4 regions of the Gluconacetobacter entanii genome follow, and region 1 is predicted to be linked to each of the others. Evidence: riboswitches for the same ligand, from Rfam matches in the RefSeq annotation. Region 1 holds a riboswitch; each other region holds the start of a gene.
What was found. Region 1 has a riboswitch for cobalamin ahead of HNH97_RS13565 (uroporphyrinogen decarboxylase/cobalamine-independent methonine synthase family protein). Riboswitches for the same ligand answer to the same signal wherever they lie in the genome.
Positions count from the first base shown of each region.

Region 2: linked by a shared signal. The riboswitch ahead of HNH97_RS15655 (carbohydrate porin) and the one ahead of HNH97_RS13565 (uroporphyrinogen decarboxylase/cobalamine-independent methonine synthase family protein) in region 1 are both predicted to bind cobalamin.
Region 3: linked by a shared signal. The riboswitch ahead of HNH97_RS12230 (DUF1636 domain-containing protein) and the one ahead of HNH97_RS13565 (uroporphyrinogen decarboxylase/cobalamine-independent methonine synthase family protein) in region 1 are both predicted to bind cobalamin.
Region 4: linked by a shared signal. The riboswitch ahead of HNH97_RS01025 (TonB-dependent receptor plug domain-containing protein) and the one ahead of HNH97_RS13565 (uroporphyrinogen decarboxylase/cobalamine-independent methonine synthase family protein) in region 1 are both predicted to bind cobalamin.

Region 1 is NZ_JABJWD010000078.1:8,131-15,521, forward strand. It holds gene HNH97_RS13555 (DUF2147 domain-containing protein) at 1-220, shown strand, start outside; gene HNH97_RS13560 (aromatic ring-hydroxylating oxygenase subunit alpha) at 291-1,379, opposite strand; gene HNH97_RS13565 (uroporphyrinogen decarboxylase/cobalamine-independent methonine synthase family protein) at 1,387-2,469, opposite strand; cobalamin riboswitch at 2,506-2,743, opposite strand; gene HNH97_RS13570 (ABC transporter ATP-binding protein) at 2,812-3,570, opposite strand; gene HNH97_RS13575 (FecCD family ABC transporter permease) at 3,567-4,553, opposite strand; gene HNH97_RS13580 (ABC transporter substrate-binding protein) at 4,571-5,410, opposite strand; gene HNH97_RS13585 (TonB-dependent receptor plug domain-containing protein) at 5,412-7,391, opposite strand, start outside.
Region 2 is NZ_JABJWD010000107.1:1,617-9,229, reverse strand. It holds gene HNH97_RS18035 (hypothetical protein) at 1-326, shown strand, start outside; gene tetH (thiosulfate dehydrogenase) at 439-1,236, shown strand; gene HNH97_RS15675 (substrate-binding domain-containing protein) at 1,245-2,279, shown strand; gene HNH97_RS15670 (TQO small subunit DoxD) at 2,292-3,401, shown strand; gene HNH97_RS15665 (CbtA family protein) at 4,095-4,895, opposite strand; gene HNH97_RS15660 (CbtB domain-containing protein) at 4,909-5,121, opposite strand; cobalamin riboswitch at 5,451-5,682, shown strand; gene HNH97_RS15655 (carbohydrate porin) at 5,839-7,476, shown strand.
Region 3 is NZ_JABJWD010000068.1:18,275-25,887, forward strand. It holds gene cobN (cobaltochelatase subunit CobN) at 1-1,932, opposite strand, end outside; gene cobW (cobalamin biosynthesis protein CobW) at 2,032-3,099, opposite strand; gene HNH97_RS12230 (DUF1636 domain-containing protein) at 3,096-3,506, opposite strand; cobalamin riboswitch at 3,684-3,954, opposite strand; gene HNH97_RS12235 (histidine phosphatase family protein) at 3,973-4,512, opposite strand; gene HNH97_RS12240 (CbtB domain-containing protein) at 4,890-5,114, shown strand; gene acuI (acrylyl-CoA reductase (NADPH)) at 5,171-6,157, opposite strand; gene HNH97_RS12250 (NAD-dependent succinate-semialdehyde dehydrogenase) at 6,499-7,613, shown strand, end outside.
Region 4 is NZ_JABJWD010000003.1:223,430-231,042, forward strand. It holds gene HNH97_RS01005 (pyridoxal-phosphate-dependent aminotransferase family protein) at 1-410, shown strand, start outside; gene HNH97_RS01010 (ABC transporter ATP-binding protein) at 489-1,247, opposite strand; gene HNH97_RS01015 (FecCD family ABC transporter permease) at 1,244-2,197, opposite strand; gene HNH97_RS01020 (ABC transporter substrate-binding protein) at 2,248-3,078, opposite strand; gene HNH97_RS01025 (TonB-dependent receptor plug domain-containing protein) at 3,089-5,188, opposite strand; cobalamin riboswitch at 5,308-5,526, opposite strand; gene HNH97_RS01030 (PadR family transcriptional regulator) at 5,670-6,152, shown strand; gene HNH97_RS01035 (DUF1700 domain-containing protein) at 6,155-6,727, shown strand; gene HNH97_RS01040 (GIN domain-containing protein) at 6,746-7,531, shown strand; gene HNH97_RS17695 (hypothetical protein) at 7,562-7,613, opposite strand, start outside.

The DNA.
Region 1 (7,391 bases):
CATGCTGCGGGACTTTGTGCCGGATCCGGATCAACCAGATCGGTGGAACGGGTCCATTCTCGACCCCAATACCAATCATGTCTATCAAGCGCGCATGTGGGTTAACCAGTCCGGACAACTCAAGCTACGGGGCTATCTTGGGATTCCGATGTTCGGACAGACACAGACATGGCTTCCTTATCGCGGTCATATCGGCCCGAACTGCAAAATGAGCACCTGATCGGCGTGGTGCCTGGTCAGGAGAAGATGCCCATGCGCCTTGAGACGGGGCATGAGCATCTATCAGTTTATTATCCGATATCTTTCCGGGACGGCATGCCATTCTGGATAAGCAGTTGGCGCAGCGCCATGATAACTGGAAAGACCTCCTGATTCCGGTCGCCGTCCTGCTCCCGCCAGGCCTGCTGCTCCAGTTCAACAATTTCGCGATCTTCTGTGAAAACACGCTCCGTAAAGGCGATCAGCAGCGGCCACGCCAGATCCAGTAAAAATGGTATTTTCAACCTGCGTATGGATAGAAGCCCGAATACGCGATTGGTCAGTTCTTCCCGGTCCTGTGGCACATATGCAATCCACAGTTCCATGACCGGTTCATCAATCCCCTCCGTCGAGATCCGCAATGTCTGATAGGGATACTGCGTGCGGATGGTCATGACATCCCGATAGGCAAAATCCCGGCCATCCTTGCGACGCTGCCCGTAAATCAGGGCCTCGCTCAGCGGCTGCCTGCCAGACGTGCGGGCAAAGGTATAGCGGGCCTCCACAAAATCCTCTCCCCGATCCATGCCTAGAAACCGTGGTTTCATGCTTCCGACCAGTCGGCTGTGCAAGATTTGGTGGTTCATGTCCATCAGGTTTTCATGCATGAAGCTGTAGTGACATTGCACGACTTTTCCAAACCGGCGGGTGCGGTAATGGGGGTCACGGACACGCGGAATGTCCGGCAGCGCAATGCTATCGGATTTTTCCAGATCCCCCATGAACACAAAGATGAGGCCGTCCTTCTCCCGGCATGCCCATGTCCGCAGTCGTGGCGGTTCGTTTTCCAGCTTCATGCCGGGGGAAAAACACTGGCCACGCCGACTGTATTTCAGTCCATGGTATGCACAGCGAATGAAATCTCCACACACTTCTCCCTTGCTGAGTGGTAACTGCCGGTGGGGGCAAACATCATCCAGCGCAAAGATGGCCCCGGCCTCGGGCCTGACCACCACGATGGGTTGCCCCGCGTACCGTACGCCAATCGCCCTGCCCCGACGAAGCTCGCGAGACCATGCAACCGGATACCAGAAATCCGGATTGCTGCGGACACGACGGATGTCCTGTTGTGGCAAAGCAGCCCCATCCAGGGCGGCTGTTTCCGATGTATTTCCTGTCATGATATTTTCAATGTCTCACGCTGTTATCAGCGCATGGGACAAAACGGATATCATTTTCGCAAAAGTCGCGGATGGATGCGCTGCGACGTGCTATCGTGCGCCGGCTGGCCACGGCCACGATTTCGGACATTTTCCGCCGCAGGACGCTCATGATGTCTGGATCAGCCAGGCCATCCCTGTCACTTAACGCACCCGATGGCGCGATCATGAGACGATCCGGCCGATGCGAACGCAGCGTCTGTTCCACGATGCCTTGCGCCATGCCGATGTGGGTAGGTGCCGCGCTGCAGCTATCGACCAGCCCCAGCGAGAGCCAGCGATACGCCGGGAAATGCTGCAGGACATACGCGAAATCGCGATAGCCATGCACAACGTCCACATGCAGGCCGCCAAAAGGTAGCTGCAGCACGAAAGGAAGATGTCGCCCGAAGCCCCCGCTGCCCCCGACCAGAACAAGTGACGTGGCCCTTGATGCTTCACTGAGGACATGCCAGGCAACGTCCATATGGGTCAGCGTGGCTGCGGGCAGGCCAGGATGGGCAAGGATTGGCTCATCAATCTGGACCCAGAAGCATCCCGCGTTGTTCAGTTGTTCGAAGCATTCAATATAGGCAGGTAGCAGGCGCATCAGGCTCTGGCCGACACTGTCTCCCTTTGCCATGCCGCATAATGCAAGGAAACTGACCGGCCCCAGCAGAACAGGCCGGGTGCTGATACCCAGTTGTTCCACTGCAAGAAATGCGTCGCGAGGCCAGTTGCGCGCAAGATGGAACGCCTGCCCCGGTCTGAGGATGGGCTTTCTGTAATTGCGGTGCATCGGATCACAGGCTGTGATTGTATTGTCGGTGCCCACGCCAAACATGCGGGCAGTCTGCACGACCCTGTCCCGCCATGGGCTATTGGCCGTAGCGATATGGGAAATGCCTGCCGCGTGCTGGCATCGCACCCCACGCATCTCATCAGCATCGGGAAAACCAAGTGTCGCCGTAAGCAGTCTGGCGATATTGGGGAAGTGGCTTGTAGAATACTGGCGCGCAGGCGCGCCTTCGGCCGTGCCATCATGGCACGCGGCTTTCTGCCATACCGGCATTAAGCTTCTCCCGCCTTCGGCACATCCCGTCCGACGGCTTGATGTATGACGATGGCAGGTCTCCTGGCTTACGGATCATGGCCAACCGGTTCTGCCTTCCCATTTCCTTTCCGGAAACAGTGACCCACCCCGTGCGGGTGAAATGAACCGGCGGCATACCGCCTACAGTTGCGGGAGCAGCCTCCGACTTGGCTCCCGGGTTCATGACCCGGCCGGAGCGTGACAGCGTTCCCTATTAACCCACTCGCGTGGGACCATCGACTTGATAAGACAACATTGTGCCCGAACCGGGTAGCCGGACGCAAGGTGTCATGGGCAGGATGTCCCAGCGGGCCGCACACGTTAGCGACACAGGGACCACGGAAGGACCGCGTCCTCGACCCGTCGGACCGCTACGCCGTACACGACGCGCATGATATCATCATCCAGCACCTGCAGGGCCGGGCCATGGCGGATGACGGCGCCATCATCCATCAGCACCAGTTCATCGCAGAAACGGGTCGCCAGAACCAGATCATGCAGCACGACGACGATCCCCTTTCCCTGCCCTGCCTGCTGGCGGAAAAGCTGCATCATGGATAGGGCATGCGCCGGGTCGAGTGCAGCGATCGGCTCGTCCGCCAGTATGACCGGCGTATCGGTCGCCAGCGCACGCGCCAGATTCATGCGAGCCCGCTCCCCGCCTGACAGGTGGCTGGCCGGACGGGTGCACAGGTCCTGCAAGCCGGTGACATCAAGGGCGTGGCCCACCGCCGGGTGACGGACGGCATGATCGCCCGCCTGCCCATGCGGCAGGCGTCCGAGCGCGACCAGCGCACGCACCGGCATGGGTGGCGGCGTCCCCCCATCCTGCGGAATGAAAGCAAGCTGTCGGGCACGCAGCGCGGGTGGGATCTGGCTCATGTCGCGATCAAGAAGCCGGACATCCCCACAGTCGGGAGTCTCCAGCCCCGTCAGCAGACGCATGAAGGTGCTTTTGCCTGCGCCGTTCGGCCCGACCAGGCCAATGACCCGCCCCTTCGCAAGAGTCAGTGACGCGGCCGAAACAACAGCCCGATCCCCGCGCCGGAGCGACACGTCGCGTGCCTGGAGCAGGATCATGACACGGTTCTTTTCAGCATAATGACGCGGGCGAAGAAGATTGGAGCCCCGACAAGCGCGGTCAGCACGCCCAGTTGCAGTTCAGGCCCGACCGCCACCAGACGTACCACCATATCCGCCAGCAGCAGCAGCAGACTTCCCCCCAGAAATGACGGCAAGAGCAACCGCGACGGCTGGAATCCCACAAGCGGCCGCAACAGATGCGGCACCACCAGTCCCACAAAGCCGATCGCTCCTGAAACCGCCACGCATGAGCCCACGGCCAGCGCCGCGCCCAGCACGATACGCGTCTGGACGCCGCGCGGGCCATGCAGCTGGAAGCCAAGGCTTGCGGCCACATCCTCCCCCAATGTCAGCGCATCCAGCGCACGCCCCGCGGACAGCATGAGCAGCGTGCCACACACCACACCCGGCAAGCAGATCCAGACATGGGTAAAGGTCCGGTCCGTCAACGACCCCATGAGCCAGTGCATGATCTCGAATGACGCATAGGGGCTGGGCACAAGGTTCAGCACCAGTGCTGTCAGGGCTGCGGCAAAACTGCTGAGTGCAGCCCCCGCCAACAGCAACACCAGCGTGCCACCACGTCCCACCAGTCCCATCAGCACGGCCGCCGCACACAGCGCCCCCGTCAGCCCACCCAGCGGCAGGGCCGCGATGGACACCTGCATGAGGCCGGTATAGAACACGCTGACCGCCCCAAGTGCCGCTCCACCTGATACCCCCAGGATGCCGGGATCGGCCAGCGGATTGCGTAGATAGCCCTGCAGAACCGCCCCCGACAGGCCAAGCGTCCCGCCCACCAGGATGGCCAGCAGGGTACGCGGCAGGCGCAGGCGCTCCACAATGATCGCGCCTGCGGTATGCCGCCCGGCCAGCAGGTCCTCCAGTGCATGTGAAAACATGATGCGGGTTTCTCCCCACATGAGCGAGGTAACAAACAGCCCCATGACACCAGCCAGAAGCATGACGTTCAGCAGCATGGTTTGATGGGCAGGTTTCATGGGGCGGACATTTCAAGGTTGTGCCGTGCGTTACGCAGCATGACGACACTATCCAGTGTCTGTGGCAGGCCACACAACCAAAGCCGTGCGGGCAGATCCAGATGATGCGGCCCGGCAAAGGCCTGCTTCAACGCCGGGTGATCCAGCATGGACTGTGCAAGGGACGTTCCCTTCCCCGAACGGTCAAGGATCAGGAGATCGGGTGGCCGTGCAATCAGCAGTTCCATGGAAAAACGGGAAGATGACTGGTGCCCCATGATCGTTGCGTAATTACGAAAGCCGGCATGGGCAAGGACATCATCCGGAAGCGAGCCCTTATGGGTGACAAAGCCGTTGGCAGCATAGACGGCCGCCGTAGGATCGGTGGCACTGCGCTCGACTGAAAGGGAGGCCAGGCGCGTGGCAAAGGCCATAGCCAGTTGCTGCCCACGCTCAGGAACGCCGATGGCGTTGGCGACCGTCATGATCTGGACCGGAATATCCGTCAGGGATTTGGCGGGTGGCAGGGCTACAACCTGTGCGCCCCCTTCCCGCCCCGCCTGCATCGCGACGGCCGCGGTATAGATGCCACCCAGCACGACATCGGGATGGGATGCCACGATGCTTTCCGCCGTGGGTCGCAATACGGGAGCCTGTCGTGCCTGTTCGCACAGCACCGCGCTCCAGCAATCCCGGGCGAGCGGCGTAATACCGACGATCTGGCCCGGTTCGGCCAGCAGCAGCAACAACTGGTCGGTGCAGAGATTAAGCGAAGCCACGCGCGGGAGAGCCCATGCCGGTGCCAACGGGACACAGGCAAGGAAACCCGCCATCATCCCTGCGACCACGCTTTTCATGTCAATAATTCAGCATGAAGCCGCCATAACCGGCGCGACCAGGCTGCAGATAGCCGATGGGGTCCTCGAACTGGCGGTTCAGCAGGTTGTCGGCGCGGGCATAGACGGAAACGTAGCGGTTGATTTTGTAATTGGCAGCCACGTCGATGGTGAAATAACCATGCCCCTTGGCGCATGTGCTGCAGGACTCGCTGCCAATAACCGGCAGATCACGCCAGCCACTAGTATACAGGATATTGCCCGAAAAGGTCAGGTCGCGAATGGGGGTCCATGTCGTATTGAAATTGAACTTGTGCTGGGGACGGCGTTGCAACTGGACGTCGTTCGTCTCATCCCGGGCGTGGGTCCAGGTATAGCTCAGGTTAAATTCCAGATTGCTCAGCGCCTTCCAGTTCAGGAAGGCTTCCACACCATACATCCGCGCCTTCGCCACATTGGCGTATGAGTAGTTGTAGTCATATGATGAATCAATCGAAAGCGAGGACTGGATCAGGTTCCTGACCCGGTTGTCATACCAGGTTGCGCCGAAATTCAGACGGTCATGCAGCAGTTTCTGCTCAACACCCGCGTCATAGCCGATCAACTGTTCCGCCTTCAGGTTGGGATTGCCCTTTTCCGAATAACCCACACCCACCTGATTTGCGAATAACTGATACAGCGAAGGACCATGAAAACCGGAACCGGCGCTGGCCTTGATGATGGTTCCGGTGCCCGGCACATGGATTGCCGGGGCCACGCGCCATGTCACGTGGTTGCCGTAGCGCGAATTGGCATCATAGCGAATATTGGCCGCACCATACAGAATATGGTTCCAGTTCCCCTGATACTGCCCGTAACCTGCGGTCGTATCCATGCTGGCGGATGTATCGTATCCGCTGTCCCACATGCTTGAGGCCGTATGGCTGGTATTGAACGTATCATGGAAATGTTCGGCACCGATCAGAAGCTGGCCATACTGCTTGAAATTGAACGTGCCGTGCCAGTCCACCTTAAGTCGGCTGGAACGGTAATAATCCGGGTCTGGATTGACCGGGCTGCCGTAACTCGTGCCCGTCTCCGTCCAGCGGTTGCGGTTGGTCATGTAGCCAAGGCCAAGCACCTGATCAAAAAGCCCGTGAAAGGAAACCAGATGGGCCGTCCCGCGCACGATGGCCTCGTTCTGGTTGTTCTGTTCCCGCACACCCTTATCACCATACAGATTTTCACTTTGCAGGTCATACAGAGAGTAGGAATGATAATTGCTCTGTATCAGCCGTGCGGTCAGGCCAAGATCGAAATTATGGGTGACGTCATAACCCAGCCTGATATTGACGCCACGGTTGTCATTCCGGTTGCCTTCATGCCGCTGCTGCCGGTTGGCCCCATAATAACGCTCGATATAGGAAGGGATATTGTTGAACCCGTCCATCCGGTAATGGGAGAATTCTACATTATAATGAAAACGTCCCTTGCTGCCGCGTGCGCCAAAGGTCTGATTGAAGGTACCATACCCACCGCCTTCGATACGGACAAACGGCTTGAAACGGCCCTGCCCCTGTGCCGTGGTAATGTCGATAACCCCCGCCATGGCGTCGGCGCCGTACAGGCCGCTCTGAGGCCCACGCAGTATCTCGATCCGGCCCATGCCGTCGGTTACAAACTGACCGGCATCGAACATGCCATTGGTGGAACTTCCGTCATTGATGTCCATGCCATCCAGGCGGACCTTGACCTCGTTGGAATTATTACCACGCATGAAAATGGATGACGTGCCCCCTGGGCCGCCTGTCTGGACCACGTTCAGGCCCGGTTGGCGTGCCAGAATATCCGTCAGGCTGCGCCGCTGCTGGGTCTGGATCTGCTTTTCCGTGATGATGGTCATGCTGGTGCCGATATCATCGGTGGAGGTCGGCCGACGGGCGGCACTGACGCTGATCAGTTCGGGAAGACCCGTATCCCCCAACGAAACAACGGCTTTCGATTTTTTATTCTCGATGACGTA
Region 2 (7,613 bases), on a different contig from region 1:
GGCAAGCGCCCAGGGTCGGCATAGAAATCGCCTGGACGCGATCCTTCAGGGTTCGGCCTGACGAGCGGCCGAAACGATGGATGGTCGGGATGGTCAGCTCGCATCTGATAGGGCCTCGAACTGCGCTGGTCGCCGATGTGGTGCGTCAGCAGCAAACCAGGCAACGACGCCTGTCGAGCTTCGTTGATATCGGCTTTAACCATATTCTGGAGCCGGCAGTAACAATAAGCGGTGGTCTCGGGGGCGGTGTCGCCAGCGATCGTGGAGCTGTGCGGGTTTTCATCGGCCTGAAATGGACCTCCGGGGTGATCTTTCAGGGGCTATGACCGAAGTCACATCGACGAGCGATCAAGAAAATCGAACGTTTCGTGCTTTCAAATGAGTTGGTTCAGGTGATCAAGAGAAGCGCATGATCAGGCTCTCCAAAGGAGACCGACTATGAACGACATGACTTCAAACCTTCGCGCCGACCGTCGCCATGCCCTGCTGGGCCTGATGGCGGCCACCGCCGGCGCCACGATCGCCACCACTTCCACTGCCTTGGCAGCACGATCTTCCTCGTCCCATGCGGACGGAACCGGCAATCTTGCCGTGCTGACCTCGCAGCTGGCCAGATCCCCGCGCCGCCGCGATTTCAGGACCGTGCCGATGGTGCTCGACGACCCGCACATGTGGGACGCCCAGGCACTTGATCTGGTGATCGCCTATCGCGGCGAGCGGAAGCAGGTCTGGGACAACACAGCAATCGATAGCCCCTGGCTCAACCTGATGCGCAATTCCGTTAACGCACAGGTGTTTTCGTTCAGACACCCGGACTTTCTCGCGGTGTCGGCCACGCATGGCTCCGCTCACCTTGCCCTCTATGACCAGACAATCTGGGACAAGTATCAGCTGGCGAAGCTCGCCGGGCCGGCCTTTGCGTCAAACACGCTTATCAAAACGCCAGACGGTGCTCTCGATGCTTCGGCTCACGAGGATACGAAAGGCCTTTTCGGAGCGGCAGGCAACACGATCCCGATTTTGCAAAAACGCGGCGTCGTCTTCATGGCCTGCCACAACGCGATCTGGGAGCAGACGGGCAAGCTGATCGAGAAAGGTATCAATCCCGATCGTCTGTCACACGAGCAGATGGCCGCCGAACTGACCAATCACCTGATCGACGGCGTCGTCCTGACCCCCGGCATCGTGGCAACGATCCCTGAACTGCAACATGCCGGTTTCGGCTACGTGAAGTGAGAACGACCATGACACCGTCAAGAATAAGAAAAACCCTGTTGGCCACAGCTGCGGCGACTTTCGTGCTGTCGACTGCTGCGGCGTTGGCCGATCCGGTGCAATGGAACGGCAAGGCGCAGACCCCGCATTACGCAGAAGACGTGTTTCCGCCGTGGCAGCACGGCCAGAACAACGACGCGACACGGCGCGGCTTCGAATTCACCGTCCCGGAAGTCGATGTTCTGGCCGATTTTCATGGCGACATCACGAATCCGAGCCTCGTCCTGTATGTCGGGGGAAACTACTTCTTCGCCATGGCGCCGCTCGTCTCGGCGTTCGAGCATGAGCATCCCGAATTCTCCGGAAAGATCTATTGGGAGACGATCCCGCCCGGATTGCTGATCCGCCAGATCGAAGCAGGCGGGACGATCACCTCCGGCAATATGACGTGGACGGCCAAGCCCGACGCCTATTTCGCGGGCCTCAAGAAGATCGATCAGTATATCAAGAGTGGCCTGCTTGCGGCGCCTGCCGTGCCCTATGTCACGAACACGCTCACGATCATGATTCCGAAAGACAATCCCGGCCACGTCGAATCCCTGAAGGATCTCGGCCGCCCGGGCATCAGGCTTGCGATGCCCAATCCCGAATTCGAGGGCATCGCGCGCCAGATCGAGGCATCACTGGACAAGGCGGGCGGCAAAGCTTTGGCCAACGCCGTCTACAAGACGAAAATTGCCAACGGCAGCACGGTCCTGACGCATATTCATCATCGGCAAACGCCGTTATTCCTGATGCAGGGCCTCGCTGACGCCGGTGTGACATGGCAGTCCGAAGCGATCTTCCAGGAACAGACCGGGCACGCCATCAGCCATGTGGACATTCCCGCCGATCAGAACAGCACGGCGATCTACGCGGGCGCGATGGTGAAGGGGGCCGCGCACCCTCAGGCCGCAAAGCTCTGGCTCGATTTCATCAAGTCGCCAACCGCCTTGGCGATTTTCGAACGCTACGGCTTCAAGGCCTATCACGGCGGCAGCATGCCGGATCACGACAGCGAGTAAATGGAGGCGAACATGAGTATCACACACGCATCAGCGCAGCGCGCCGTTTTTGGCGCCACCGCCCGACCCCTGACCGAAGCCGAGCGTAACTGGCGCATCGGCGGCCTCGCACTGCTGGCAACGCGGGTCATTCAGGGGTTCATTTACTGGGGCGGCGGGTCGCGCCGTTTCATCTATGCGCCTTCCAAGCTCGACGCCTGGGGCGGCCACAACTGGATGGCCAACAAATTTCAAACCGCGATGCCTGGGGCGCTGTTCGGCTTTGAACACGTCATCTCGTTCCTGTTGAAGCATTTCTGGCTCCTCTACACAGGTGTCATCGTCTTCAGCGCCGCCGAGCTGATCGCCGGTGCCGCGCTGATGGCAGGGTTCATGACCCGGGCGTCCGCGCTCGTCTCGATGGGTTTTTCCGTGATCCTGATGGCCATGTTCGGCTGGCAGGGCGCGACCTGTATCGACGAATGGACGATGGCCGCGTGTAACCTGGCTATGGGAACGACCCTGCTGCTCGGCGGATCGAGTGCTTTCAGCCTCGACAATGTGTTGCTGGCCCGACGTCCGCGTCTCGCAGACAGCGCCTGGTTTCGTTGGGCGAGCGGCGCGCTTCCGCTTCCGCTGGCGGATATTCCATTCCGGAACCTGACGCTGGCTTTGTTCGGCTTTGTCCTGATCTACAACGTCAGCACCTACAGCTATTTTCGCGGTTCCGTCGTTACGCCGTTCCATAGTGGGCCGGTGAGCCCGACGAAGCATCACGTGACGCTGTCCAATGCGGTCGTTCTCGCTGATGGCGGTATTCGCGTTCATGCCTATCTGGATGCAGGAACGCCTGAAGCACCCGTGCACATCGTTGATGCAGCCGTTATCGGGCCGGACAAAGTGATCGCAGAACACTGGGATGCCAAAGCTCTGTCAGCCCTGACGAAGCAGAACTTCGATAATGATTACGCCTATAACAAATTTGGCCCGGGGCCCTACGGTATCCGTGCGCCGATGGGGGCGAAGGCGACCATTACCCTCCCGTGGGTAACGCAGGCCCATACGCCGGCAAACGGATCGGTTATTCGCTTCACGGATGTCGACGGGCGTATATTCACGGCACCGCTTGGTGTTTCTAAATAAGTCTTGCTACAAGGCAGGAGACTGGCGCCGTTGGTTCTTCCGGCGGCGTCTCTCATAAGGAGCACGCGCCAAGCGCGCGTACATCATCGATCAAGTTTGGTATGATATCACCATATGACGCGCGTAGACTTTAACCAAGGCAGATTAAAACTCGTCTGCGTCAGATTTTATGGCATTTACAGTCAAGCGGCGGAAACTGAGCCAGCAATCAGATAGTATAGGCAATGCAGACTGGCCCTCGGCCAGCGGTCGCAGGTTCTCTCGGATCATCTTTTCGGCGCAGATCTAGGATCATTGCAACGATGCCCAGCAGTGGCATGCCGAGAAAGCCACAGAATAATATGACGGTTATCACGCCGTGTGTGGCAATTTCGTAAAACATCGGGCGTGTTCCTTTGGATAGAGTGACTGTCCGATCAATCTACCTATCGGTGCCCACTTAAAACATTCTTCATTTTCTACTGTTTCAATCTACCACGTCGAACAATTGAGTCCCTGTCTGCCTCGAGTTCATGACGATAGCACCTTCGAAACTGAGCGCTTGCTGCGGATAGATCACTCGTCACCTTTTTCCGAGCGCAGGTTACGAGAGACTTACGCGACCTTTTGTAAAACTACGGCCGAAAGGGATGCGCCTCAGCCTACAGCTAAACCTTACATGATAGTTCGTTTAACGTTCTCTCTAAGCGTACGTTAAATGCACTTTCGTGTAGTCACCCCATTAAGCTGAATGTTAGCGCCATTACGATATCCAAACCGGTTTCGATTTGCATATTCAGTAAAGGCACCGAAACCCAGACCCAGTGTGGTCCACATGATGATCTGCATGCCTAAGGAATCAATCCTGAAATTCCAGAGCAAATCAGCAGGGAAATTAGAGGGGACTTCATTAACCGCAGGAAGTAACTCGCCTGTTGTAAAGACAATCAGAATATAACACGCGCCTGCAAGATAGGTTGCCGTCCATGCATTATATTGCTGACGTAAGCGTCCCTGAAGCATTGTGGCTGCGATCATCCCCAGTAGGGAGACCAGCATCATTATAAAATACAATTCTGTCCGCATGCCAATTGTATCCGGGTTTCCTACGGATGGCGGGTTGGCAGGATACTTGATGCTTGGCACCACATATACGGCAATAATCCCGGTTATCGCCAGCAGAACAGACACAACACGAGGGTCTGTGCTTTTCATGCGCCCATTTGCATAAGAAAATACAAGAGCGAAAAGCCCGCCAAACGCTGTCGAGTAAACCATTACACCTGTGAGCAATCCGTAACTGGCTTGAAGTTTCCGGCTTACAAGTTCCGGCTCTTCAACATCATGGATGCCTCGCTCCAGATCTGCCTTGGCTTTAGCCTCGTCCATGGCAGATTCAAATGCAATGGCATGATCGACCTGAGGTTCTCCAAAAACTTTTGCGAAACTGAATACCAGAATGCCGGCCAGAAAACCGACGAGCATTCCGCGAATAAGTAGGGTGCGGACCATCATTCTGTTTTCCATGTCAGTGGCAGGGGAAACCCAGAAGATGGCGACTGTCATGCACCCACTCGTGCACATACATGCCAGGAATAATTGATGTCGCCCCTTCCTCTGCGCCGACAAAATAAAGGGCCAGCAGCATCAGCAAGCCGAAAACCAACCACGGCGCTATCTCCCTGACGGGAATAGGCGCGGGAGAGGGGATAGCGTGGGAACCTATTGCAGTATCAGACATTTTATACGACTCCTCAGGAAAAATGCGTCCTGTTTCGCTCGGAACGGAGCCATGCGCGGGTCTGACTTTCGGGTAGAAAATTGTGTTCTACACCTGCTTACAGTGGCGCAACCGTGCCGGGATCTCACCGGCTTCCGCGTTTATGGCCTGCAGGGGTATAATCTACTCTCCCTTAATCTAAAACTCCTAAAAGAGCATAGCCTGACATAATTTGACATGAACTGCCACGGCTGCAGGTGAAACGCCGAAGCGCAGGCGGTCAATATCCATCAGGAAGGGATTTCTCTAATTATCCTGTCTTGCCTTTTTGGGGATAAGAATTTTATAACACTGTCTATCAAGTCGACGGTCCCGTGCGAACGGGTGAAAAGGGAATGTCGTATAACTCTGGCTGGGGCAATTTCCCCGGGAGTTCAGTCGACAGCTGCCCCCGCAACTGTAGACGGCGAGCATTGTGTCCTCAGCTACCAGATTGGGTAGCAGCCACTGACTTCGGTTGGGAAGGCGGATGCAACGTGGTGACCCGTGAGTCAGGAGACCTACCGTCGAGTTCAGATATGTCGCCGGGCGGGTGGAGCCGGAGGCGGATCAAGGCGTGATGCATTTTCTTCTTTGACGCTCTGTCGCGATGGCATGCGTGTTTGTTTCCCAGTCGGGAAATGACTGCATTCGGAATTGTTGCTCCTTTTACCGACGCTTCCCCGACAGGCTCCCTCCATGACATTTCTTGACTCTCCGGGCGTTACGCGACGCTCGGCTCGTGTGCTTTTTATCAATTCCACTCTGGTAGGAAGCCTCTTCGCATACTCAGCCGCTTATGCTCAGGCTCCTCAGACCCAGATCGAGGAAGATCGGGCGCGCCTTGGCAACTCCACTCCGCTGGTTGAGCAGATCGACCCAGCAACCATACGTGATTCGGAGCGCGCGCAAGCCGATGCTGCGGAGAAGGCGGCTGGTGACGATAAACTCGACACCAGTGGTAACCTGCTAGGCAATATGTGGGGCGCGCGGTCATGGATGTACAAGCACGGCATCAGCTTCGACATCCAGGAAGTCGATGAACTCTGGGGCAACGGGACTGGCGGTTCGGCTTCTGGTAATGATGGTGCAGGCGGATCAGGCACCGGCCCGTCCTACGACGGTGTAACCATGCCCACGCTGACCGTCGATACCGAGAAACTGTTCGGGCTGAAGGGCGGGCTGTTCAATGTCAGCGCACTGCAGACACGCGGGCGCTCGATCTCGCAGGACCATCTGGCCAATTTCAACCCTGTCAGCGGATTTGAGGCTGACCGTTCCACCCGCCTGTTCGAACTATGGTACCAGCAGTCTTTCCTTGGCGGCAAGCTGGACGTAAAGATCGGCCAGCAGGATCTTGATACCGAGTTCCTGATCAGCGATTACGCCTCGCTTTACCTCAACGCCAATTTCGGCTGGCCCATGGCGCCCTCGGTCAACCTGTATGGCGGCGGGCCGTCCTGGCCGCTGTCGTCTCCCGCCATCCGGATCCGCTACCGGCCGAGCGAGAAGTTCACCTTCATGTTTGCCGCAGCGGACGACAATCCGCCGGGTAACCGCTATAATTCTACCCCCATCCAGCAGGCTACCGGCTCCATCAGTGGCTATAATTCCGATCCCACCAGCCAGACCTATGATGGCGCCAACGGCACCAATTTCAACATGGGCACCGGTGCCCTGCTGATGACCGAACTGCAATACGCGCTCAACCCGCAGCCGGCCGACATGTCGAACGTGACCAAGAATCCTGGCCTGCCGGGCGTGTACAAGCTGGGCGGGTTCTATGATACCGCGAAGTTCGCCGACTATCGTTACAACCGCAATGGCGGTTCGTTAGGAGCAGCAGTGGCCAACGCCACTGCTGCCACGCCACAAAGTGACCTGACCCCGCGCTGGGACCGGGGTAACTGGATGGTGTATGGTATCATCGACCAGATGATCTGGCGGCCGTCGCTCACATCGGCCCGCTCGGTGGGCGTGTTCGTACGCGCCACGGGTAATGGCGGTGATCGTAACCAGATCAGCTTCGCTATTGACGCCGGCCTGAATCTTAAGGCGCCGTTTAAGGGGCGCGATAACGACACGATCGGTCTGGGCTGGGGCATTGGTCGCGCCAGTTCCGGCCTGCGGCAATTTGACCGCGACAGTCAGACGCTTGTGCAGGGCAATGAAAACCATCTTGAACTGACCTATCAGGCGCAGGTTACGCCGTGGATGGTCATGCAGCCTGATTTTCAGTACGTATGGCACCCTTCGGGCGGCGCGCCGGATTGGACCGGTTTGCGCCGCGTAGGTGACGAAGCGATTTTCGGCCTGCACAGCAGCATTACTTTTTAAGTATAAATACACGAACAGAAAGTACTAATTTATATTATTGTTAAATCATATAAAACGTATGAATATGATAAGACGTAGAGTGTACTTGGCCGTCTGATCAGCATTGAAAGGAAAACATTGCTGAAAAGTGGAAGGTG
Region 3 (7,613 bases), on a different contig from region 1:
GAGCAGGCCGAGGTCCCCCGCGCGTTGCAGGATTTCCCCGCGCAGGATCGCGCCGCGCCTGCGGTCCAGACCGTCGGCGGCGGCATATTCGTCGATCAGCCGTTCCAGTTCGGCGGTGCGGCCATCGCCATGGCCTGCCGCCATGACCGGGGGCGTCATGTGGCCGATGGTCACTGCCCCCAGCCGCCGACGCGCGGTCGCGGCCTCGCCGGGGTTGTTGACGATGAAGGGGTAAAGGACAGGCATCCCCCCCGCCAGAAGCGTGGGCCAGCATCGGGCCGAGGGCGCTGCCGCCTTGCCCGGCAGCCATTCCAGCGTGCCATGCGTGCCCAGATGGACCATCGCGTCGGCCCGCACCCCATGGCGCAGCCACAGGTAGAACGCGACATAGGCATGGCGTGGCGGCGTGTCGGGGTCGTGGTACCCACTTTTGCGGTCCAGCTTCGACCCGCGATCAGGCTGCAGCGCCATCGTGACATGGCCTAGCGTCAGGTGACGCAGGCACAGCGCCCCATCCACCACCGCCGGGTCCCCGGCCGGCGCGCCCCAGCAGGCGAGCAGGGCATCGCGTGCCTCCGGCGGCAGGGTGGCGAACAGGGTTTCATACTGTGCCAGTGTCATGAACGGCGTGGCCGGCGCGCGCGCCAGCAGGTGCGCCAGCGTGGTACTGTCGGGCGGGGTGTCGTGACCCGTGTCGTACCCTTCGGCGCGCAGCAGCGTCAGCAGGACTGACAGGCTGGCGAAACTGTCCAGTCCCACGGCATGGCCCGCCTGCCCGTCGCCACCGCCATCACGCTGTGCGCCGGGATAATCCGACAGGACGATCGCCACCCGCCGCGCGGCGGGCGACAGGTGGGCCAGTCGCGCCCAGCCTTTGGCACGGGCGGCGACGATTTCCAGCCCCGGGGGATAGGGGACATGGCGCGCGGGCAGGCCGGGGGCCGTTTCCTCCTTGAAGGAGATCGGCGCGCCGGGCATCCGCCCGTCAAGTTCGGGCAGCACCACCTGCATCGCAAGGTCCGCCTGCGACAGGCCGCGCGTGCTGTCGCGCCATGCCGCCTGCGTCACGCCGGGCTGCAGCGCCTGGATCACCGGCACATCGGCGATATCGAGGGCGGAGATGTCCGTCTCCTCCCCCCGCGCGGAAAAGAACGTCACGTTGACGATGACATCGGGCGGCGCATCCGTCAGCCAGTCGCGCACCATCGCCGCACATGTCCGGTCCTTGAGCGAGGCGACATAGAACAGGTCCGCCCCGATCCCGTGGCGCGCCAGCGTGTCCGACAGGGCAAGGATGGGGGCGATGTCACCCGCCAGCAGGTGGCTGCGATAGAACACGACGCCCGCGCGCAGGGGCAGCGCCGGGTCCGCCGCGCGCAGCAGGCCGGCGGGTGGCAGGGTTTCGGGCGGGGACGTGTCCGGCGCCGTCTCCGCCATGTCACCCTGACGCGCGAGGCCGGCCATCACGCGCAGGGCGGCGGCCATGTTGCGTGGCCCCCCCGCGCGCAGCAGCGCATCGAGGTGGTCCAGTGTCGCGGCGGGAATGGTCGACAGCGCGGCAAGGCGCGGGTCGGGGCGTGCATCGCCCGCCACCAGCGCCAGCGGGATGCCACCATCGCGGCAGGCGCGCGACAGTTCCTCCACCCCGTAGCGCCAGTATTCCATCCCGCCAAGCAGCCGTACCACCACGCAGCGCGAACGCATGAGGGTATCGGCCACGTACAGGTCGATCGACATGGGGTGGAGCAGGCGCGACAGGCTGGTGATGCGCACCGTGGCGTCACCCGCCGCCCCGGCATCGGCCGCCGCACGCAGGGCCAGCAGGTCGCTGTCGGAAAATGACAGGAACACGATGTCGGCGGGCGCATGGCCGAGGTCTTCGGCCACCGCGTCCTCGTCAAGGCTGCGGACCTCACGCGCCAGGAGATGCATGTGCGTCGTCTCTGTATTTCGTGCTCATGGTCATCGGCTCATGGCGGTTGCAACGGCATCAGGGGCGTTGATGGAAAATAAAAGTTTTCAGACAGTCTTTCAGGCCTGTTGCAGGTCCGCCTCGATCGTAGCGCGCGGCAGGCCCTTCTGCCCGATGATGACAAGGCTGCCGGTGCGCGGCGCGCCTTCGGGCAGGGGACGGTCGAACTGGTGGCGGAAACGGCTGCCCACGCCCTGTACCGCAAGGCGCATCGGCTTGCCCCGCACTGCGGCGAATCCCTTCATGCGCAGGATGTCATATTTTTCCGCCACATGCGCCAGGTGCGTGACAAAGGCGTCGGCGCTGGCCTGTTCGGGGATGGTGGCGACGAAGCTTTCGAAATCGTCATGCTCATGCTCGCCCCCTTCCGCGTCGTGGTGGGAGGGACGGGCCGACAGGTCATCTTCCGCCGCCGCATCCATGCCGAGCAGGACGACGGGATCGACCTGCCCGTCCACGGCATGCACGATCTTGACCGCGCGGGGGATCTCCGCACGGATCTCGCGCTCCACCATGGCGATCTGTTCGGGCGTCATCAGGTCGGTCTTGTTGATGACGACCATGTCCGCCGACAGCAACTGGTCCTCGTACACTTCGGCAAGGGGATTGTCGTGGTCCAGTGACGGGTCGGCCTGGCGCTGGCGTGCAATTTCGTCCGGGTCATCGGCGAAACGCCCGGCGGCGACGGCGGGGCCATCGACCACGGTGATGACGCCATCGACGGTCATGCGCGTGCGCACCGTGGGCCAGCCAAACGCCTTGAGCAGCGGCTTGGGCAGTGCAAGGCCGGAGGTCTCGATCACGATATGCTCCGGCGGCTCGGCCCGGTCGAGCAGGGCCTCCATCGTCGGCAGGAAATCGTCCGCCACGGTGCAGCACAGGCAGCCATTGGTCAGTTCGACGATATCCTCGTCCCGGCAGCCTTCCACCCCGCATGAACGCAGCGTCTCGCCATCAATGCCCAGCGTGCCGAATTCGTTGACGACAATGGCGATGCGCCGCCCGCGCGCCTGCGACAGCACATGGCGCAGCAGCGTCGTCTTCCCCGCGCCGAGGAAGCCGGTGATGACGGTGACCGGCACCTTTGCACGGGCGGCAGGGGCACGGGAGGGGGAGGGTGTGGTCATGAACTTTGCTCCGTCAGGAGGGAGGCGGGAAAACGGCCCAGCACCATGTCCGACAGCGAGGCCGGGCGGCGCGAGGGCATGACGCTGCCGCTGCGTGAGGCGGCATAGGCGGCAAGGTAGGTCATCAGGTCGTCGGCCTTCTCCGGGCCGAGATGGCCGAGCAGCCATCCCCATTTCCCCGGCATGGCGACGATGGCGGTGCAGCCACGGTCGCACGCGGCAAGGCATCTGACCTCATGCACCACGACACTGGTGCCCTGCGCGCGTTCGCGCATCGCCTCGTGCAGGTCGCGCCCGGGTGGTGGCGCGCCGACCGGCAGGCCGCGCAGGCAGGTGACGCAGACATGGATGTGGATGGCAGGGGTGTCGGAACCCGGTGGGGGAAGGGGGACGTCGCCTGTGGTCATTGCACGTTCATCCTGCGCTGTCGTCGCCTCATCCCGGATGGGGGATGTGGACATGGCCGGGGTGCATCGACCGTGCGGCATCACGTACGATGCGCGGCGCGGACATCAGGACGTCATCGCATTCCAGGCACCCCGCCGGACCTGCGACACCAGTAATCGTGCCATGTCCCGCAAGGGCGGGGCATGACGATGATGGCAGGTCTCCTGACTTGTGGCCGGGACAGGGACTGGGGTGTCCGTGCCCGCGCATCCGGCGTCTTCCCGGCCATGGGGGCCAGTGACGTGCCGCGCCATGTCGGACATATGCCGGACACGGGCGACCTGCCGGGCGCTTGACGCCACTTACAGTTGCGGGGGCAGCGACGGCATTGTGTGCGGCGGCCTGCCGCGCCACGCACCGTACTTCCCTGTTTCATCCCTTGCGGGAACCATCACGCGGGCTTTTATACGCCCCCGCCATGCAGAGTCAAAACGCTGCAATCCCCCCTGTTTCACGCACCCGCCATCGGTTGTGGAATGTCAGGACGGTCCGTGTGCATGGCGCGATGTCGAGGGCCGCGAACGCCGCCGCATCCGCGCCAAGCGTCGCCAGCACAAGCGCGCGTATGACCAGCGCATCCGCGACAAGCGCCATTTCCCCGCGATCGGTGGGACAGCATGACAGCCATGCCGCCGCGCGCGCCAGCACGTCGCGCAGGCTTTCGCCCCCCGGTGGGGCGAAGTGCGGGTCCGTGATCCACGCCGCCATGTCCTGTGCGGGCAGGTCACGCAGGGCGCGCCCCTGCCATGCGCCATGGTGGCGCGCGCGCAGGGCGCGGTGGGGCAGGGGCGTGCGCCCGGTCCAGCACCCGACCTGTGTGGCAGCGTCATCGCCACAGGTGACGGGAGTATCCGTACACCAGCGCGCGGCCTGTCCGGGGGGCAGGGCGGGCAGGTCGTCATGGGTGGGAATGATGGCGCGGCGCAGGCAGTCGGGCGCGGGAAGGGACAGGCAGGTCAGGTGCATGGCAGACTTTGGTTTCGTGTGCAGGAGAAGGCGTGTTCTTTTTTTGAAAAAAAGAACCAAAAAACTTCTGTTCTCTTAAGGGATTGTCTGAAAATGCCGTTCGGAAGACATCTGGTGGATTTATAAAGGTTTTTGGTGAAGCTTTTTTCAAAAAGCTTCAGATAACATTGCTTTTTGAAAAAGACGCCACCCAGAACTTTTTATGTTCTCCTCCGTCAGCCCGCGCGACGCAAACACTCTGCGTTCTTGCATCCACAAAGGGAAGTCATGGTTCCCTGCCACCGACCATGCATGCCCGCTGCCCGGTGTGAAGCGTTTGCCGATGGTCGTGAAATCGGTTAGTCGGGGATCACGACTGATCAGGGAGTGCATTTGCCATGAACCACACATCTTCCGTCCTGCCCACGGGCGGCCTGTCCTCCGCACCTGCCGCGATTCCGGTTCGTGACCTGCTGCCCTGGGCGGCGTTCGGCCTCGTGATCGCGTCACTGCTGCTGTATTTCGTCGGCGCGGAACAGGGCGCGACCTCGCTGGTGTCGGGACATTATGTCCATGAATTCGTCCATGACGGACGCCACCTGCTCGGCTTCCCCTGCCACTGATCCGTTCCGGCGCCTGCCTGTCCTGACGCCCGTGCGGGTGTCAGGACGGTGCGGGCCTACCCCTCGCGCGTGTTGACGACGATGCGGCCGCGGATGTTGCCCGCAAGCAGTTGCGGCGATGTCGTGATCGCCTGTTTCAGGGTGATCTCCGCGCAGATCGAATCGACCAGTGCGGGGTCGAGGTCACGTTCCAGTCGTGCCCATGCGGCCATGCGCTGCTCCCGCGGGCACATCACGCTGTCGATCCCGCGCAGGGTAATGCCACGCAGGATGAACGGCGCGACCGTCAGCGGCAGGTCCATCCCCGCCGCCAGTCCGCACGCGGCGACAACGCCGCCGGGCCGCATGCTGGCGCACAGCGCGGCAAGCACCTTTCCCCCTGCGACATCAATGGCCCCGCTCCACCGTGCGCTCTGTAGCGGGCGGGGGGTATAGGTCAGGGCCGAACGTCCCACGACCTCGGCCGCGCCCAGCCCGCGCAGGTAGTCCGTCAGGCTGTCACGTCCGGTCACGGCCACCACCCGATATCCCAGACGCGCCAGCAGGGCGATGGCGATGCCGCCCACGCCGCCCCCCGCCCCGGTCACGACGATGTCGCCATCGCCGGGGGTGACGCCCCCCTTCTCCAGCGCCATGACACACAGCATCGCGGTATAGCCGGCCGTGCCGATGCCCATGCACTGCCGCGCGGAAAAGCCACGCGGGCGTGGCAGCAGCCATTTGCCATGCACGCGCGCCATCTGCGACAGGCCACCCCAATGCTCCTCCCCCAGTCCCCAGCCATTGGCGATCACCTGGTCGCCGGGGCGATGGACGGGGTCGTCCGAGGCGAGGATTTCCCCCGCCAGGTCGATGCCCGGGATCATGGGGAAACGCCGCACCACCGGGCCACGCCCGGTAATCGCCAGCGCGTCCTTGTAATTGAGGGAGGAATAATCGACGCGTACCGTGATTTCGCCTTCTGGCAGGTCGGCGGGGTCAATGCTGCGTACGCTGGCGCGCGATCCCGCGCGGGTCTTGTCGATCATGATGGCGTTGAACATCGGCGCGCTCTCCGGCGGGTCATGGCAGGCAGGGATGTTCCCCTGTCCAGATTGCGGTCCGTAACCTGTGGCGGATCAGGATAAAACGAACAGATATCAATAAGTTGTACAATTTCAGGAGAGGTCGTCCGCCGCGCCCCGTCCGCACATGGGGGCCGTGTGGGCACGCGGCCGCCGGGCGTGCGGACGCGCGATAGGCGCAGGTTTTGCGACGCCTGTGCAGCGACATCCGCGTGAACTGTCTGTTTTGTGATCTGGATATGTGCTGCGCTGGTGCGCTCATGCGAATATGGCGCGACATGTGCGCACATGATGGATCGGGTAACGAAAGCAGGAAACCGATGACAGCCTATTGCAACACACAGCTCTATATCGACGGGTCATGGACCGATGGCGCGACGGGATGCACGATCGACGTGATCAACCCCGCCACGGCGGAGGTGATCGGCCATGTCGCCCATGCCACGGCGCAGGACCTGCGTCGTGCGCTGGATGCGGCGGCCCGTGGCTTTGCGACGTGGAGTCGCACCTCCCCGCTGGAACGCTCTGACATCCTGCGCCGGGGGGCCACGCTCCTGCGGGAACGCAGCGGCGACATCGCGACCCTGATGACGATGGAACAGGGCAAGCCCGTGGGCGAGGCACGGATCGAACTGCTGGCCGCCGCTGACGTGCTCGACTGGATGGCCGAGGAAGGCCGCCGCACCTATGGCCGCATCGTCCCCGCCCGCACGCCGGGCGTGATGCAGGAGGTGATCCGCAGTCCCGTCGGGCCGGTGGCCGCGTTCTGCCCGTGGAATTTCCCCGTCAACCAGGTCGCGCGCAAGGTGGGCGCCGCGCTGGCGGCGGGATGTTCGATCATCGTCAAGGCGGCGGAGGAAACCCCGGCGTCGCCCGCGGCCTTCATCCGCGCGCTGGCGGATGCGGGTGTGCCGGCGGGTGTGCTGGGACTGGTCTATGGCACGCCTGCGGAGATTTCGGAGACGCTGATTGCCGATCCCGTCATCCGCAAGGTCACGTTTACGGGGTCTACCCCGGTGGGCAAGCACCTTGCCGCCCTTGCGGGCGCGCACATGAAGCGCGCGACGATGGAACTGGGCGGCCACGCGCCGGTCATCGTCAGCGCCGATGCGGACATGGACCGCGCGGTGTCGCTGCTGGCGGGGGCGAAGTTCCGCAATGCGGGGCAGGTGTGCATCGCGCCCACGCGGTTCCTGGTCGAACGTCCCGCCTATGACACGTTCGTCAGCCGTTTTGCCGAGGTCGCATCGGGCCTGCGCGTGGGCGATGGCCTGGCGGAGGGGACGCAGATGGGGCCGCTGGCCAATGTGCGGCGCGTGGACATGATGGAAACGCTGGTGGCCGACGCGCTGGAACAGGGTGCGCGCCTTGCCGCCGGGGGCAAGCGCATCGGCAATACCGGCTATTTCTTTGAACCCACGGTCCTTGCCGATGT
Region 4 (7,613 bases), on a different contig from region 1:
CCGCGCGCGAGGCCGCCTGCATTGTGCTGGAAGAAGGATTGCAGGCCCGTTTTGCCCGTCATGCCCGTGCGTCCCGCGCGATGTGCGCCGGCCTGCGCGCGATGGGTCTGGACCTGTTCGGGGGGGATGAGTGCCGCATGACCAACGTGACCGGCGTCTGCATCCCCAGGGGCGTTGATGGCGAGAAGGTGCGCGCCCGCATGCGCGAGGATTTCGAGATCGAAATCGGTTCCGCCTTCGGCCCGTTGCAGGGCCGGATCTGGCGCATCGGGGCCATGGGTTACAATGCGGAGAAATCGAAGGTGCTGCTCACCCTCGGCGCGCTGGAAGCCGTGCTGCGCGGCGAAGGTCATGCCTTTGCCGCAGGCGCGGGGGTTGATGCCGCACTGGCGACTTACCGGAAAGAATAAGGCCGTCGTCATGGCTTATATCCCGGGCCATGCGGCGCAGGATGTCAGGAGGCGGAATGACGCGACATGCTGCACACGCTAGCGACACAGGGTCCATGGCAGCACCGCATTTTCGACCCGCCGGACCGTGACCCCATAAACCGTGCGCATGATATCATCATCCAGCACCTGCATGGCTGGGCCATGACGGATGACGGCACCATCATCCATCAGAACCAGTTCATCACAGAAGCGGGTCGCAAGCACCAGATCATGCAGCACGATGACGATCCCCTTCCCCTGCCCCGTCTGCTGGCGGAAAAGCTGCATCATGGACAGGGCATGCGCCGGGTCGAGTGCCGCGATCGGCTCATCGGCCAGTATGACCGGCGTGTCGGTCGCCAGCGCACGCGCCAGGTGCATGCGCGCCCGTTCCCCCCCTGACAGGTGACTGGCCGGGCGGGTGTGCAGGTTCAGCAGGCCGGTGACCCCAAGGGCATGGTCCACCGCCGGGTGACGGGCGGCATGGTCATTGACCTGCCCATGCGGCAGACGCCCGAGTGCCACCAGCGCGCGCACCGGCATGGGCGGTGGTGTCCCCCCATCCTGCGCGATGAAGGCAAGCTGCCGGGCGCGCAGCGCCGGGGGGACCTGACCCATGCCGCGATCCAAGAGCCGGATATCCCCGCAATCGGGGGGCTCCAGCCCCGCCAGCAGGCGCATGAAGGTGCTTTTGCCTGCGCCATTCGGCCCGATCAGGCCAATGACCCGTCCCTTCGCAAGGGTCAGGGACGCGGCCGAGACGACAGCCCGATCCCCACGCCGGAGCGAGACATCACGTGCCTGCAGCAGGATCATGATGCGGCTCTTTTCAGCATGATGACCCGGGCGAAGAAAACCGGCGCCCCCACCAGCGCCGTCAGCACGCCCAGTTGCAGTTCAGGTCCGACCGTCACCAGACGCACCACCATGTCCGCCAGCAGCAGCAGCAGGCTGCCCCCCAGGAAGGACGGCACAAGCAGACGTGACGGCTGATATCCCGTCAGCGGCCGCAGCAGGTGCGGCACCACCAGCCCCACAAAACCGATCGCCCCCGAAACCGCCACGCAGGATCCCACGGCCAGCGCCGCCCCCAGCACGATCCGCGTCTGGATGCCCCGCAGGCCATGCAGCCGGAAACCAAGGCTCTCCGCCACGTCCTCCCCCAGTGTCAGCGCATCCAGCGCGCGCCCCGCGGACAGCATAAGCAGCGTGCCGCACACCACACCCGGCAGGCAGATCCAGACATGGGTGAAGGTCCGGTCCGTCAGCGACCCCATGAGCCAGTGCATGATCTCGAATGACGCATAGGGACTGGGCACAAGGTTCAGCACCAGCGCAGTCAGGGCCGCCGCAAAACTGCTGAGCGCCGCCCCCGCCAGCAGCAGCACCAGCGTGCCGCCGCGTCCCACCAGTCCCATCAGCACGGCGGCCGCACACAGCGCGCCCGTCAGCCCCCCCAGCGGCAGGGCCGCGATGGAAACCTGCATGAGGCCGGTATAGAACACGCTGACCGCCCCGAGTGCGGCCCCACCCGATACACCCAGAATGCCGGGATCGGCCAGCGGATTGCGCAGATATCCCTGCAACACGGCGCCCGACAGGCCCAGCGTCCCGCCCACCATGATGGCCAGCAGGGTGCGCGGCAGGCGCAGTTGCCCCACGATAATCGCCCCGGCGCCATGCCGTCCCGCCAGAATGTCCGCCAGCGCATGCGAAAACATGATGCGGGTTTCCCCCCACATGAGCGACGCGCCAAACAGTCCCATAACACCAGTCAGGAGCACGACATTCAGCAGCAGGATTTTAGGGGCTGATTTCACGGGGCGGACATTTCAAGGTTGTGGCGCGCGGTACGCAGCATGACGACACTGTCGAGTGTCTGCGGCAGGCCACACAGCCATAGCCGCGCGGGCACGTCCAGATGATGGGGGCCTGCAAAGGCTTCCTCCAACGCCGGATGGTCCAGCATGGACTGGGCAAGGGACGTCCCCTTCCCCGAACGGTCAAGGATCAGCAGGTCGGGCGGCCGTGCGATCAGCAGTTCCATGGAAAACCGTGAAGAGGCCTGATGGTCCATGAGCGTTGCGTAATTGCGAAATCCCGCATGGGCAAGGACATCATCCGAAAGCGATCCGGCATGGGTGACAAACCCATTGGCGGCATAGACCGCCGCCGTGGGATCGGTGGGACTGCGCCCGACCGGAAGGGAGGCCAGGCGCGTGGCAAAGGCCGTGGCCAGTTGCCGCCCCCGTTCAGGCACGCCGATGGCATTGGCGACCGTCATGATCTGGGCCGGAATATCCGTCAGGGACCTGGCGGGCGGCAATGCGATCACCTGCGCGCCCCCATCCCGTCCCGCCTGCATCGCAACAGCCGCCGTATAGACGCCGCCCAGCACGACATCGGGATGGGACGCCACGATATTTTCCGCCGTGGGCCGCAGGACCGGAACATGCTGCGCCTGTTCGCACAATACCGCGTTCCAGCAGTCCCGGGCCAGTGGCGTGACCCCCACGATCTGCCCCGGTTCGGCCAGCAGCAGCAGCAACTGATCGGTGCAGAGGTTCAGCGAGGCCACGCGCGGCAGCGCCCATGCCTGCGTCAATGGGACACAGGCCAGGAAACCGGCCACAACTGCTTCCACCATGCCTTTCATGTCAGTAATTCAGCGTAAACCCGCCATAACCGGCGCGACCGGGTTGCAGGTAGCCGATTGGCTCCTCAAACTGGCGGTTCAGCAGGTTGTCCGCCCGGGCATAGACGGAAACATAGCGGTTGATTTTATAATTGGCGGCCACGTCGATGGTAAAATATCCATGCCCCCTGCCGCATGTGCTGCAGGACTCGCTGCCGATGACCGGCAGGTCACGCCAACTGCTCGTATACAGGATGTTCCCTGAAAATGTCAGGTCGCGGATGGGGGTCCATGTCGTGTTGAAATTGAATTTGTGCTGTGGGCGACGCTGGAGTTCGTCATGGGTCGCCTCGTCCCGGGTATGGGTCCAGGTATAGCTCAGGTTGAACTCAAGGCTACTGAGTGCCTTCCAGTCCAGAAAGGCCTCCACCCCGTACATCCGTGCCTTTGCGACATTGGCGTAGGAATAATTGTAATCATACGAAGAATCTATCGACAGGGAGGACTGGATCAGGTTCCGGACCCTGTTGTCATACCATGTCGCACCAAAATTCAGGCGGTCATGCAGCAGTTTCTGTTCCACCCCCGCGTCATAGCCGATCAACTGCTCGGCCTTCAGGTCGGGATTGCCTTTTTCCGAATACCCGACGCCCACCTGATTGACGAAAAGCTGGTACAGGGAGGGGCCATGAAAGCCTGAACCGGCGCTGGCCTTGATGATGGTTCCGCTGCCGGGCACATGGATTGCGGGCGCGACACGCCATGTCACATGGTTGCCGTAGCGTGAATTGGCGTCATAGCGGATATTGGCCGCACCATAGAGGATGTGCTTCCAGTTTCCCTGATACTGCCCGTAACCTGCGGTCGTATCCATGCTGGCGGATGTATCATATCCGCTATCCCACATGTCGGCGGCCGTATGGCTGGTGTTGAACGTATCATGGAAATGTTCGGCACCGATCAGCACCTGACCATACCGTTTGAAATCGAACGTGCCGTGCCAGTCCACCTTCAGTCTGCTGGAGCGGTAATAATCCGGGTCGGGGTTGACCGGACTGCCATAACTTGTCCCCGTCTCCGTCCAGCGGTTGCGGTTGGTCATGTAACCAAGGCCCAGCACCTGATCGAAAAGCCCGTGGAAGGACACCAGATGCGCCGTCCCGCGGACGATGGCCTCATTCTGGTTGGTCTGTTCCCGCACACCTTTATCACCGTACAGATTTTCACTCTGCAGGTCATACAATGAATAGGAATGATTGTTGCCCTGCACCAGGCGCGCCGTCAGGCCAAGGTCAAGATTGCGGGTCACGTCATAGCCCAGCCTGATATTGGCGCTCCGGTTGTCATTGCGGTTGCCTTCGTGCCGCTGCTGATGATCGGCGCCATAATACCGTTCGATATAGGATGGGATATTATTGAATCCCTCCATCCGGTAATGGGACAATTCAACATTGTAATGAAAGCGCCCCTGGCCGCCACGTACGCCAAGGGTCTGGTTGAAGGTTCCGTAACCACCGCCCTCGATACGGACAAACGGCCTGAAACGCCCCTGCCCCTGCGCCGTGGTGACGTCGATGACCCCCGCCATGGCGTCCGCGCCATACAGGCCGCTTTGCGGACCACGCAGGATCTCGATCCGTCCCATGCCATCGGTCACGAACTGACCGGCATCGAATGCACCAGTTGAGGAACTGCCGTCATTGATGTCCATGCCATCAAGGCGGACCTTGACCTCGTTGGGATTATTGCCACGCATGTAGATGAAGGAGACACCACCCGCCCCGCCCGTCTGCACCACGTTCAGGCCGGGCTGGCGTGTTAGGATATCCGTCAGGCTGCGCCGTTGCTGGGTCTGGATCTGCTTTTCGGTGATGATGGTCATGCTGGTGCCGATATCATCGGCCGATGTCGGCCTGCGCGCGGCACTCACGCTGATCTGGTCGGGCAGGCCATCAGCTCCCGGCAAGACAACCGCCTTCGATTTTCCATTCCGGATGACATACTGCCTGACGGCCTGTTTTTGTGGCGTATCCTGCCCGGCGGCCGTATCGGCATGCGCCATGGCAGCCCCCGCTGTCATCAATATGGTCGAGGCAATCAGCAGATTACGGAAAAAACTCATCGGGTCCAGGTCTCGCGGTCACATCATCGTTGCCACGAGAGCGCGTTGCCACAGGCCGTCCGATCCGCACGGGATCCCGTAACACCACACCGTCAGGACACCCCGCCCGACAGTTCCCGGTCGCAACCATCATGACGGCAGGTCTCCTGGCTCACGGCGTGGGGGCCTGCACAACCTTCCCGGAAAACCGCGGTTTCCAGTGGCCCGGATGGTAACATCCGGTAATGCAAGGCCAGACCGTTTACAGTTGCGGGGACAGCAGGAGCATTGGATCGCAATCCGCACTCCATTCCCTTTTCATCCCCCCGAAAGGGGACACCGTCGGGACGGTTCTGATCGGATGGGGCGGTCTTGTCAACCCGGCCTTCCATGGGCCTTCCGCCACTTCGCCACCCGCACCGGACACGAAACAGAAATTTCAAAACAGGTACCTTGCAATGAATGGTTCTGGTTACTATAAGGTAACTGTCTATGCATTCTTATGGCCTATGGTCGAACGTCCCTGAAAAGATGCGCGAACGGTCTGAAAACTGGAAAGGCTGTGGAACCCAACCTTGTTCAATTCAAGAAGGGCGTGCTGGAACCATGCGTACTGGCCCTGTTGTCGCAGGCTGATTCCTACGGCTATGACATCGCCAGCCGATTGTCCGATGCCATAGAAATGGGCGAGGGCACCATCTATCCCCTCATGCGGCGAATGCAGAAAGATGGGCTTGTTTCGACATATTTTGTTGAATCTTCGTCTGGTCCACCGCGAAAATATTATACCCTGACGGAAAAAGGACGTGAAAGCCTGCATGCACAGCGCAGGGCATGGACGACCTTTACCCGGGCGGTGTCCGCCATCCTTGGCGTTCCCCCCACATCCGACAGTGCGACTGAACCATCTTCTTCACCTGCGGAACCTGCCGACATGCACAGGTCCCCCTCGCTCACCGTGCAGAAAAACACCGGGAACACATAGCCATGAACAGCAGACAGATGTTCCTTGACCAATTGCGCGCTGGCCTCAGAGGGCTGCCGCGGCATGTGATTGATGATATCGTTTCTGAATATGAAACGCATTTCGGTGAAGGGCATGCCGCCGGCCGATCCGACAGCGATATTGCCGCCGCCCTGGGTGATCCTGTGCGTCTGGCCCGCGAATTGCGGGCCGAAACGGGGTTGCGCCGGTGGGAGGATGAACGGAACCTGACGAATGCGCTGGGCGCGGTCGTGGGAGTATTCGGTCTGGCGGCCGTGGACTTTCTTGTCGTGCTTCCGGTGCTGACGACACTGGCGGCGCTGGACCTGGCCTTTTTTGTTACCGGGATTACCATCTGCCTGATCGGCAGCCTTCTCCTGCCGCTGGCTGTTGTCCACCTTGCCCCGGATTTCGGCGGCGACTGGCTTCAGGGCCTGCTGGTCAGCCTTGGACTGGCAAGTGGCGGCGCGTCCCTCATGGCGTTATGTGTCCTTTTTACCGTCGGGATGGTCAATCTCCTCGTCCGCTATGGTCGCGCGCACTATCGCCTGATAGCCCCCTCTTTTCCTGCCTGAGTGTAAGGAATTACAGTCATGATCCGCGGTATTACAATGATTGCGCTGGGCGGGGCCGCCCTGTCACTGACATGTTTCGGTATCGCATCGTCCCGTGCCCCGCTGGGATTTCCATTCTCCATGTTTGACGGGACAGGTGACGCCATCTCCTCCCCTGCCGAAACCCGCGTCCTGCCGTGGCCGGGTGGGCATATGCTTTCGATCAACCTGCCCGCGCGCGTGATCTATCAGCAAGCCCCGCAAAGTAGCATCACCGTCACGGGATCGGAGCGTCTGGTGCGTGCCGTCGCGCTAAATGGGGATAGTCTGGATATGCAGGGGAATAAACCCCATGATATTGGATGGCGCAATGACAGGATGACCGTTACTGTCACGTCACCAGAACTCAATACTTTGAAACTTAACGGTTTTGGATCACTCTATTTACGTGATTACCACCAACCCACCCTCACGCTGGCGATCAATGGCGCCACCAGCGTCAAGGGAAATGGACAGGCCGACAATGTCACACTGTCGGTCGCCGGTGCGGGTTCCGTTGACCTTGCGGCCATGGAGATGAAGGACCTGAATGTCTCCGTCACTGGCGCCGGGTCGGTCCGCTCAGGCCCGACCGGCCATGCCGTCATTTCCATAGACGGGGCAGGCTCGGTCAAACTGACACGGGTACCTGAATCGTTGAGCAAGGAGGTAGGCGGCATTGGTTCCATCTCTGTCCCCCACGACGCCATATCGGCACAGGTCAGCAGTCCCCGTCCAGTCCCCTCCCCGACAGATCAGGAACAGGGGGAAAAAATCGCCATGTAGATCCGCCGGGCAATGACCGGCGAACGATTTTCAGGACGATTTCCCCCTTGCAATCCACAGGATAAGGGACGGCAAAAAGAAA